2 regions of the Arthrobacter ginkgonis genome follow, and region 1 is predicted to be linked to the other one. Evidence: riboswitches for the same ligand, from Rfam matches in the RefSeq annotation. Region 1 holds a riboswitch; the other holds the start of a gene.
What was found. A riboswitch is a leader RNA that binds a small molecule or an ion and turns the genes downstream of it on or off. The one in region 1 is predicted to bind guanidine.

Region 1 (4,401 bases):
GTAGGCCAGCACGACGCCGACCACGCCGCCGATCAGCAGCATGCGGTTGCGCCCGATCCGGTCGCTCATGCGCGCGGCCCAGAACGTGACGAGCAGGGTGACGATGGCGCCGGCGGCCTTCCAGTTCAGCACTCCGGAGCGGTCCACCCCGTTCTCCACGGCGAGCGAGACGCCCCAGACGGTGAACAGTCCCTGGCAGGCGTAGAAGCTCATGGCGGCCAGCAGCGCCAGGACCACGGCGCGCGGGTGGTCGCGCAGGACCTCAAGGATCGGCATCCTGCGCTTGTCGTTGACGGCCTCCAGCCGCTGGAAGGACGGCGTCTCGGAGACCTTCAGCCGGATCACCAGGCCGACGGCGATCAGCACGGCGCTGAGCAGGAACGGGATGCGCCACCCCCACGTCAGGAAGTTCTCGCCGGTCAGCGCGGAGACCGCGGAGACCACCAGTGTGGCCATGATGGCCCCGGCCGGGCCGCCGGCGCTGGCGAAGGAGGTGGCGAAGCCGCGCTTGGCCTTCGGCGCGTGCTCGAGCGCCATCAGGGCCGCCCCGCCCCACTCGCCGCCGACGGCGATGCCCTGGCAGATGCGCAGCAGCACCAGCGCGATCGGCGCGGCGATCCCGATCTGGGCGGTGGTGGGCAGCACGCCGATCAGCGTGGTGCCCACGCCCATGATCAGCATGGAGAGCACCAGCATCTTCTTGCGGCCCAGCTTGTCGCCGAAGTGGCCGAAGACGACGCCGCCGAGCGGGCGGGCCACGTAGCCGACGGCCAGCGTGGCGAAGGAGGCGAAGAGCGCGAATCCGGCGCCGAGGTCGGCGAAGAAGACGTGGCCGAACACCAGCGAGGCGGCCGTCGCGTAAAGGATGAAGTCGTAGTACTCGATGGCGCTGCCGATGAAGCTCGAGGAGAGGATGCGGCGCATCTCCGCCGTGTTCAGCGATTCGTTCACGGCCGGCCCCGAGGGTTCGCCCGAAGGGGCCGGGCCCGTGAGGGAGGCTCCGGTGCCTCCATGGGTCTGGGTGCGATTCACGACACTTCCTTGTGGGTGAGGGACGATTCTGGTTCCAGTGTGTGCCACCGCACAGGATCTGTATAATCAATTGATCCAAGGAAATCGATCAGGAAAACTTATGCCTGAAATCACGCTGCGCCAGCTCCAGTACTACGTTCGGGTCATCGAGCACGGCTCGGTGACGGCGGCCGCCGCGGCGTGCCACATTTCCCAGGCCGCGGTTTCGATGGCCATCTCCCAGCTGGAACGCTCGCTGGAGACCGACCTGCTGATCCGCTCACGTTCCAAGCGGGTCGCCCCCACGCCGGCGGGGCGCGAGTTTGCCGCACATGCCCGGGCGGTCCTGGCCCGGGTGGCCGAGGCCGAAGAGGCGATGACGGACCACCGCGACCTGATGCGCGGCCCCCTGAACATCGGTTTCGCCCAGTCGATTTCGCCACGCCTGATGCCGGTGCTCGCCGAGCACTTCACCACCCGCTATCCGGAGGTGGAGCTCGGATTCCGGGAGGGGGCGCCCTCGGAGATACAGGACGCGGTCCGCGACGGACACCTGGACTTCGCGCTCGTCTATGAGTTGCAGGCCGCGCCCGACCTGACCCCGGTGCGCCTGATCGACATCCACCTGCACGTGATGCTGCCCGCCACGCATCCGCTGGCGGGCGAACCCGGGATCCACCTGGCGCAGGTCATCGGCGAACCGGCCGTCCTGCTCGACGTCCCGCCGACGATCGAACGGCTCACTTCCATCGTGTCCGACCTCGGGCTGCGCATGGACGTGCGCTGGAGGAGCAGCAACATGGAGACGATCCGCTGCATGGTGGCGCGCGGGCTGGGGTACTCGCTGATCAACAGCGTGCCGGCGACCGGAGCGACCTTCGACGGGCGCACCGTGGTGTACCTGCCCGTCCTGGATGCGGTGCAAGGCAACGCGCTGGTCGGCGTGCTGCCGAGCGAGCACCGCCCCTCGCGCCGCGTGGAGGAGGCGCTGGAGGCGCTGCGTTCGGCCTGAGGGCGGCGGATCGCCCGCGCGGACGCGGGTGAGGGAGTTGACATTGCCGCCCGCCAAGGGGCGTGGGATCCTGAAAGGAGCCCGAAACAACGGGCTTCCGGACGATGGGTGCCGTACCCGGTGTGCGACAAGACGGCCCGTGGAGGCTGTCATGTCATGGTTCGTTCTGGTGTTGTCCGGTGTGCTTGAGGCGGCGTGGGCCACCGCGCTGGGCAAGTCCGAGGGCTTCAGCCGACTGGGTCCGTCCGTTGTGTTCTTCTCCGCGTTGGCCGCCAGCATGGCGGGACTGGCCTATGCCATGCGGGGCCTGCCGGTTGGCACCGCCTACGCGGTGTGGGTCGGCATCGGGGCGGTACTTACCGTGGTCTATGCGATGGCCACCGGCGGGGAGCCGCTGTCGGTGGTAAAGGTGCTGTTCCTGCTGATGATCGTCGCCGGCGTGGTGGGGCTCAAGCTCTCCCACTAGGCAGGTCCTCGCCTGAGGGGGGCGACGACGCCGGCGGTGCGTTCCGGCGTCGTCCCCCCTCCCTGTCCGGTACCGCCGCGCGGGCGGGCTCAGTCCGTGGAGGCCGGGAGGGCAGCCGCTTGGGCCCGGTACCGCTCGAAGGCGAGGGCCCGTTCCCGGGCGCCTTCCGGATCGACCGAGGAGTCGGCGAAGGAGTCAAGGATGGTGCGGAAGTGCCGCTCGATCCCGTCCCGCGTTTCCGGGTAGGGCAGGATGTGCACGGCGTCCTCCTCGATGCCGCGCTTGACGTGCCCGGCCAGCACGATCGGATCCATGCCGCCGCTGTAGAGCTGGTGCTGCAGCGCAATGAACTCGGGATCCGCGCGGAACCCCGAGTTCGCGGCCAAGTGGGCCGGCCGGGTGTCCTGGGCGAAGGCGATGTTGGACCGGATGCTGGCCGGACACAGCACCGAGGCACCGATGCCGTGGGCCGGCAGGGACAGCGCGTAGCTCTCCATCAGGTTGATCACCGCCGCCTTGCTGGCCGCGTAGATCGCCGCGGTGGGGCTGCCCTCGAAGCCGGCCATGGAGGCGGTGCTGACGATGTGGCCGTCCCGCCCGCTGGCGATCATGCGGGGCAGGAACGTCTGGATGCCGTTGATGACGCCCTGCAGGTTCACGCCCATCACCCAGTCGAAGTCCTCATAGGTGGCCGTGGCCAAGGGCCCGAAGCTGTTGACCCCCGCGGTGTTGAAGAGCAGCTGCGGCGCGGAGCCGAAGATCGCCTCGACCTCGTCCGCGGCGGCCGCGTAGGCCTGCCGGTCGGTGATGTCGAGCTCGATCCCGTGCGCCTCGATTCCCTCGGAGCGCAGCAGCTCCAGGGCGTCGTCGATCGCGGCCCGGCGGATGTCGGCGATCACGATGCGGCACCCGGCGTGCCCGAAGACCCGCGCCTGCCCCAGGCCGGCGCCCGAGGCGCCGCCGGTGATGAAGGCGATCTTGCCCGCGAACTCCCTCACTTGCCCTCCTCCCGACCCAGCGGAATGATGCCCAGGTCGTGCAGCAGGCTGGCCTTGTTCCACGAGGCCCACTCCTCCGCGATCCTGCCGTCGGCGAACCGGCACATCACGATGCCTCGGGCGTGCACGGGCCGCCGGGTGGCCCGGACCCCCAGGTAGTCGCCCAGGTGGGTGCCGCGCGCCTCCCACCGGTAGGCGGCGCGGTCCCCCTGCACGATCACGTCGCTGTGGGTGCGCACCAGGTCGGGGAAGCCGCGGTAGAGCCGTGCGATCCCCTCCCGCAGCTGGTCGCGGCTGTAGTCCGTCTTCTCGCCGTGGCGGACGAAGTCGGCTGCGTAGTAGGTGTCGATGGCCTCGCTGGCGGCCTCGTGGCCCTGGTGCGACAGGGCGCTCAGGAGCAGCTCCCGGTTGGGCAGCTCCTGCTTGGGTTGTTCTGTGGACGCGGTGACGGACATGCTGTGGGCTCCTTCGTGGTTCGCTGCAGGGGTGGCCTAGCCGGCCGGGACAAGCTGGGCGCCGTCGAAAAAGCCGCCGCCCTGGTAGACCAGGGGCGCCTTGCCCGAGGCCCGGGCATCGATCACCTCGCCGATGAAGATGGTGTGGGTGAAGGCCGGAATCTTGTACTTGACCTCGAGCTCGAAGTGGCCGGCCACGCCGTCGAGCACCGGGACCCCGCGTTCGCTGGGGGTCCAGTCCAGCTGCGCGAACTTGTCTCCGCCGGAGGCGGCGAAGGCGCCGGCCACCGCCCGCTGGTCGGCGGCCAGGATGTTGACCCCCAGGTGGTCGCTGTCGAACACCGCCGGGTAGGAACGCGAGGATTCGTTGACGCACACCAGCACCAGCGGCGGGTCCAGGGAAATGGAGGAGAAGGCGTTGACGGCCAGCCCGTAGGGGACGCCGTCCACGGCGGTGGT
Region 2 (4,401 bases), on a different contig from region 1:
ACGGCACCACCAGTTGGGCGAAGTGGTTGCCGGCCACCTCCATCCGGTGCAGCGGCTTGGGCAGCAGGTGGGCCTGCCGGCTGAGCGGGCCCGGCATGGGCTGGGTCTCGTGATGGTAGAAAAGGGCCGTGAAGTCCCGCCATTCGCTGCCGCCGCGGATCTTGATCATCCCGGCGCCGAACTCCAGGCGGAACACCAGCCAGATGGCCAGAAGGATCATGGGGGCGGGCGGGGGCACGCGGTCGGAACCGAGGAAAGCCGCCAGGAACCCGGCCTCCAGCAGCAGCATCTCCCAGCCGAACCCGTAGAAGGTGTGCCCCACGTTGACGATGGACATATACATCCCCCACAGGAGCAGGAACGCGACCATCGGCACCCACGGGGGACCCGCTTGGGGCAGGCCGGCAACCAGCAGCGCGGAGACGGCCAGGCCCGTCCAGCACATCGCGCGCAGCCGCCGGTCGGTGTACGGCCAGCGGGTGAACAGGGTGGGGCGCGGCCGCAGGCCGCTTTGGATGGTCCGTTCCAGGTACCGGGGCACCGGCAGCAGGCCGTGTTCGCCGAGCAGCGCCGGGAACTGGTTCAGCGTGGACAGGAACGCCACGAAGTACAGCGCTGCGATGCCGCGCTGCAGCACTTGCCGGGCAAACTCGCGGTCGGTGGCGTTGAACCAGCCCGCGTCGAACCAGAGGATCCAATCCACGTTCCCACGCTACGCCGTAAGGGGGCGCGTGGTCACCGGTAGCAGGGACGGGGCCGTTCCTCCGCAAAGCGCGGGGCAGTCGGGTCCCTGCGTGGCGACGAAGTCGACACGAGAGGGCCGTTCCCCCGCAAGCGCGGGGCAGTCGGGTCCCTGCGTGGCGACGAAGTCGACACGAGAGGGCCTGCCCCGCGCGCTAGCCCTTGGGGACCGGCGGGCCAACGGCCAGCAGCGCGGCGGTGGCCGCGGCGATCAGCACGGCGCCCACCACGGAGGCAGCCACCGGACGGCGCAGGCACAAGGCCTGCAGCTTTTCGACCGCCCCGGAAGGCTGCTCGCCGCCGGGGGCCAGCCGCCAGCCGCCCTCCAGCAGCCCGCGCCGGGCGGTGGCCCGCTCAAACGGCAGGGTGGCGAAGGGAATGATGGCGGAGGCCAGCCCCAGCAGGCCGCGGACGAAGCCCCAGCGCTGGTTGACCCAGACGAACACCGTCACCACGCAGTAGGCCAAAAACACCACGCCGTGGACCAGTCCGAACACGGGCACCAGCGCCTCGGTGATGCCGGAGTACTTCAGCACCATGCCCAGGATCAGCAGGGCCCAAGTGACCATTTCCGCCAGCGCGAGGGCGCCGTAGAGCTTCTTGGGCGGGAGTTTGGAAGGGGCGGTGGAGGAGAGGTGGGACTGGGTCGTGCCGTCTTGGGTCTTGGTGTTCTGGGTCATGGTGTCTTTCGGTCGGGAGCGCGACGGGGCGGGCGGGCAAGGGGGAGGGCCTCCGGTGGTAGCCTAACCGGCAGGAATCCACCTTTCCCCGGACGAGGGAGCCGTACCCGGACCACGACAAGACGGCCGCTGAAGGGACGGGTGCGCCATGGCGTGGATCGTGTTGGTGGTGTCGGGACTGTTGGAGGCCGTCTGGGCGGTGGCCCTGGGCAAGTCGGAGGGATTCACCCGCCTGGGGCCCGCGGTGGTGTTCGGGATCGGCGTGGTCCTGAGCATGCTGGGTCTGGCATATGCCATGCGAAGCATATCCATCGGAACCGCTTACGCGGTGTGGGTGGGCATCGGGGCGTCCCTGACCGTGGCCTACGGAATGGCCTTCGGCGGCGACGCCGTCAGCTGGCAGAAGATCGTCCTGATCACGGTCCTGATCGGATGTGTCGTGGGGCTGAAGTTCGTCGAGTGACCCGCGCGGGGCGCCCGGCACCGGCCGCAGGGACCGGGGGATGGTAAGCGCGGGGCAGCCGGTGCAACCAACCTGCTGGCTGAGTACAGCTAGCGCCAGCGGGTGGTCATGAAGAAGCCCGCCATCGCCAGCCCGAAGCCGATCACGATGTTCCAGCCGCCGATCATGACCACGGGCAGCACGCCCTGGGAAATGTAGTAGACCATGATCCAGAGCAGGCCCAGGATCATCAGGCCGAACATGACGGGCTTGTACCAGACCGGCAGCGGCTTGTAGCTGGCTTGGCCGGCGCCGGAGGCCTCGTCGGGCCGGCGGTTCTTGCGTCGGGTCTTGGACTCTGGCACGGCTTCTCCTGCGCTCGGGCGCCGGCGACATCCGCGAAGACTGCGGGTCGGGCGTTATTGTGGCTGGTGGGCCGGTCCGAATAGCACCGGCACGCTCCTTGTCAATATCTCAATTGTAGCCGCTGGGGCCCTTCCGCCCCGGGCGACGGCGCGGAAGGAACCAGGAATGCCCGAAGCGGCCCAAGTCACCCGCAGATCAACGGGTGCTGCGCACGACCGCCCGCGGCGGGGTCCCTTCTCGACGGCCTTCGGGATTTTCGGCGAACTGTTTCTCACCGCCGGCGCCGTGCTGCTGCTCTTCGTCGTCTGGCAGTTGTGGTGGACGAACCTCGACGCCGGACGCGCCCAGGAAACGGCCGTTGAGCGCGCCCTGGAAGGATTTGCCGGGACTCCTGCCGAGGAGCCGGCTGGCGAACCGGCGGATAACCCGCTGCTGGAAGGGAACCCGTTCGCGGTCATGTATGTCCCGCGCTTCGGCGAGGACTTCGCGCGGCCGGTGACCACCGGCGTCGGACTGGACGTGCTCAACACCCTGGGCATCGGCCACTACCCCGACACGCAGATGCCGGGGGAGAAGGGCAACTTCGCCGTGGCCGCCCACCGGCAGACTTACGGGGAAGCTTTCCGCGAAATCGACCGGCTCCGCGACGGCGACCTGATCTACGTGCAGACCGCCAAGGGCTTTTACACCTACGCCTACCGCAGCACGCAGATCGTCCACCCCTCCGCCGCCGAGGTCCTGGCGCCGGTGCCCGGCCGGCCGGGCGAAAAGCCCACCGAGGCCGTGCTGACCATGACCAGCTGCGACCCCCCGTTCACCACCCGGATGCGGATCATTGCCGTCTCCGTGCTCGAATCGTTCACGCCCGCCGCGGACGGCCCGCCGGCGGCCATCGCCGCAACCGTCGCCAAGCTGCAGAAGTAGCAGGGAGCAACAAATGTACGCCTGGATTTTCCGCCACCTGCCCGGACCGCTGTGGATCCGCCTCCTCATTTCCGTCCTGCTGATTGCTGCGGCCATACTGGTCCTGATGGAATACGTGTTCCCGTGGGCGAACCGCCAGTTCGTTCCCTGGACCGACTCGACGATTGGCATGGTGCTCCCGCGATGACCGCCCCCACCCGGATCCTGGTGATCGACAACTACGACAGCTTCGTCTACACGCTGGTCGGCTACCTGCAGGAACTCGGCGCCGAAACCACCGTGGTCCGCAACGACGACGTCACGCTGGCCGAGGCGATCGAACTGGCCTCCGCGCGCGACGGCGTCCTGATCTCCCCCGGCCCGGGCAACCCGGCCGAGGCCGGCGTGTGCGTCGAGCTGATCAAGTGGTGCGGCACCCACGCCAAGCCGCTGCTGGGGGTGTGCCTGGGCCACCAGGCCATCGCCGAGGCCTACGGCGGCGTGGTCACCCACGCCGAGGAACTGATGCACGGGAAGACCTCGCTGGTGCACCACGGCTCCCACCCGATCTTCCACGACGTCGCCAACCCGTTCACGGCGACCCGCTACCACTCCCTGGCCGCCGTGCGCTCCTCCATCCCGGAGGAGCTGGAAATCACCGCCGAGACCGAGGGCGGCGTCGTGATGGGCCTGGCGCACCGCAAGGCGCCGCTGTGGGGCGTGCAGTTCCACCCCGAATCCGTCCTCACCGAGGGCGGCTACCAGATGCTCGGCAACTGGCTGGAGTCCCTCGGGCTGGCCGGGGCGGCCCTTGCGGCCGCGGACCTGAGCCCGCTCATCAAGCAGTAGGGCGGCCCGGGGCCATAAGTCCCGGACCGCCCCGCTTGGTTAGCCTGCCCCGCGCGCTAGTCCTCCCAGTCGCCGCGTCCGTTCCCCGAGTCGCCCTCGTCGCCCGAGTCTTCGTCGGAATCCCCCTCGGAATCCTCGCCGGAGTCTCCGGACCCATCGGAGGATTCGTCAGCGGACGGATCCGGCTCCTCCGCGGCCGGGGCCACGGCGACGGTGACCACCACGGTGCTGCCCGGGTCGACGTCGCTGCCGGCGGCCTGCTCCTGGCGGATGATCGTGCCCGGTTCCACCAGCGAGTTCTCCTCCTGGCGGACTTCCAGATTCAGCTGCACGGCGTCGTCGGCGAGGGCCGCGCGGGCGCTCTCCTCCGTCAGGTCGATCAGGCGCGGCACCGTGACCTTCCCGGTGGAGAACGTCAGG

Region 2: another riboswitch for guanidine. It lies ahead of ABD912_RS19130 (DMT family transporter); the one in region 1 lies ahead of ABD912_RS16035 (DMT family transporter).

What each region holds. Positions count from the first base shown of each region.
Region 1 covers NZ_BAABEO010000020.1:201,994-206,394, forward strand. Annotated here, with positions in the region: gene ABD912_RS16025 (MFS transporter) at 1-1,032, opposite strand, end outside; gene ABD912_RS16030 (LysR family transcriptional regulator) at 1,133-2,023, shown strand; guanidine-III (ykkC-III) riboswitch at 2,098-2,165, shown strand; gene ABD912_RS16035 (DMT family transporter) at 2,175-2,489, shown strand; gene ABD912_RS16040 (SDR family NAD(P)-dependent oxidoreductase) at 2,579-3,487, opposite strand; gene ABD912_RS16045 (ester cyclase) at 3,484-3,942, opposite strand; gene ABD912_RS16050 (flavin reductase family protein) at 3,979-4,401, opposite strand, start outside.
Region 2 covers NZ_BAABEO010000025.1:122,178-126,578, reverse strand. Annotated here, with positions in the region: gene ABD912_RS19140 (lipase maturation factor family protein) at 1-703, opposite strand, end outside; gene ABD912_RS19135 (DUF3817 domain-containing protein) at 897-1,421, opposite strand; guanidine-III (ykkC-III) riboswitch at 1,490-1,552, shown strand; gene ABD912_RS19130 (DMT family transporter) at 1,570-1,884, shown strand; gene ABD912_RS19125 (cell division protein CrgA) at 1,974-2,228, opposite strand; gene ABD912_RS19120 (class E sortase) at 2,395-3,153, shown strand; gene ABD912_RS19115 (hypothetical protein) at 3,167-3,340, shown strand; gene ABD912_RS19110 (anthranilate synthase component II) at 3,337-3,981, shown strand; gene pknB (Stk1 family PASTA domain-containing Ser/Thr kinase) at 4,038-4,401, opposite strand, start outside.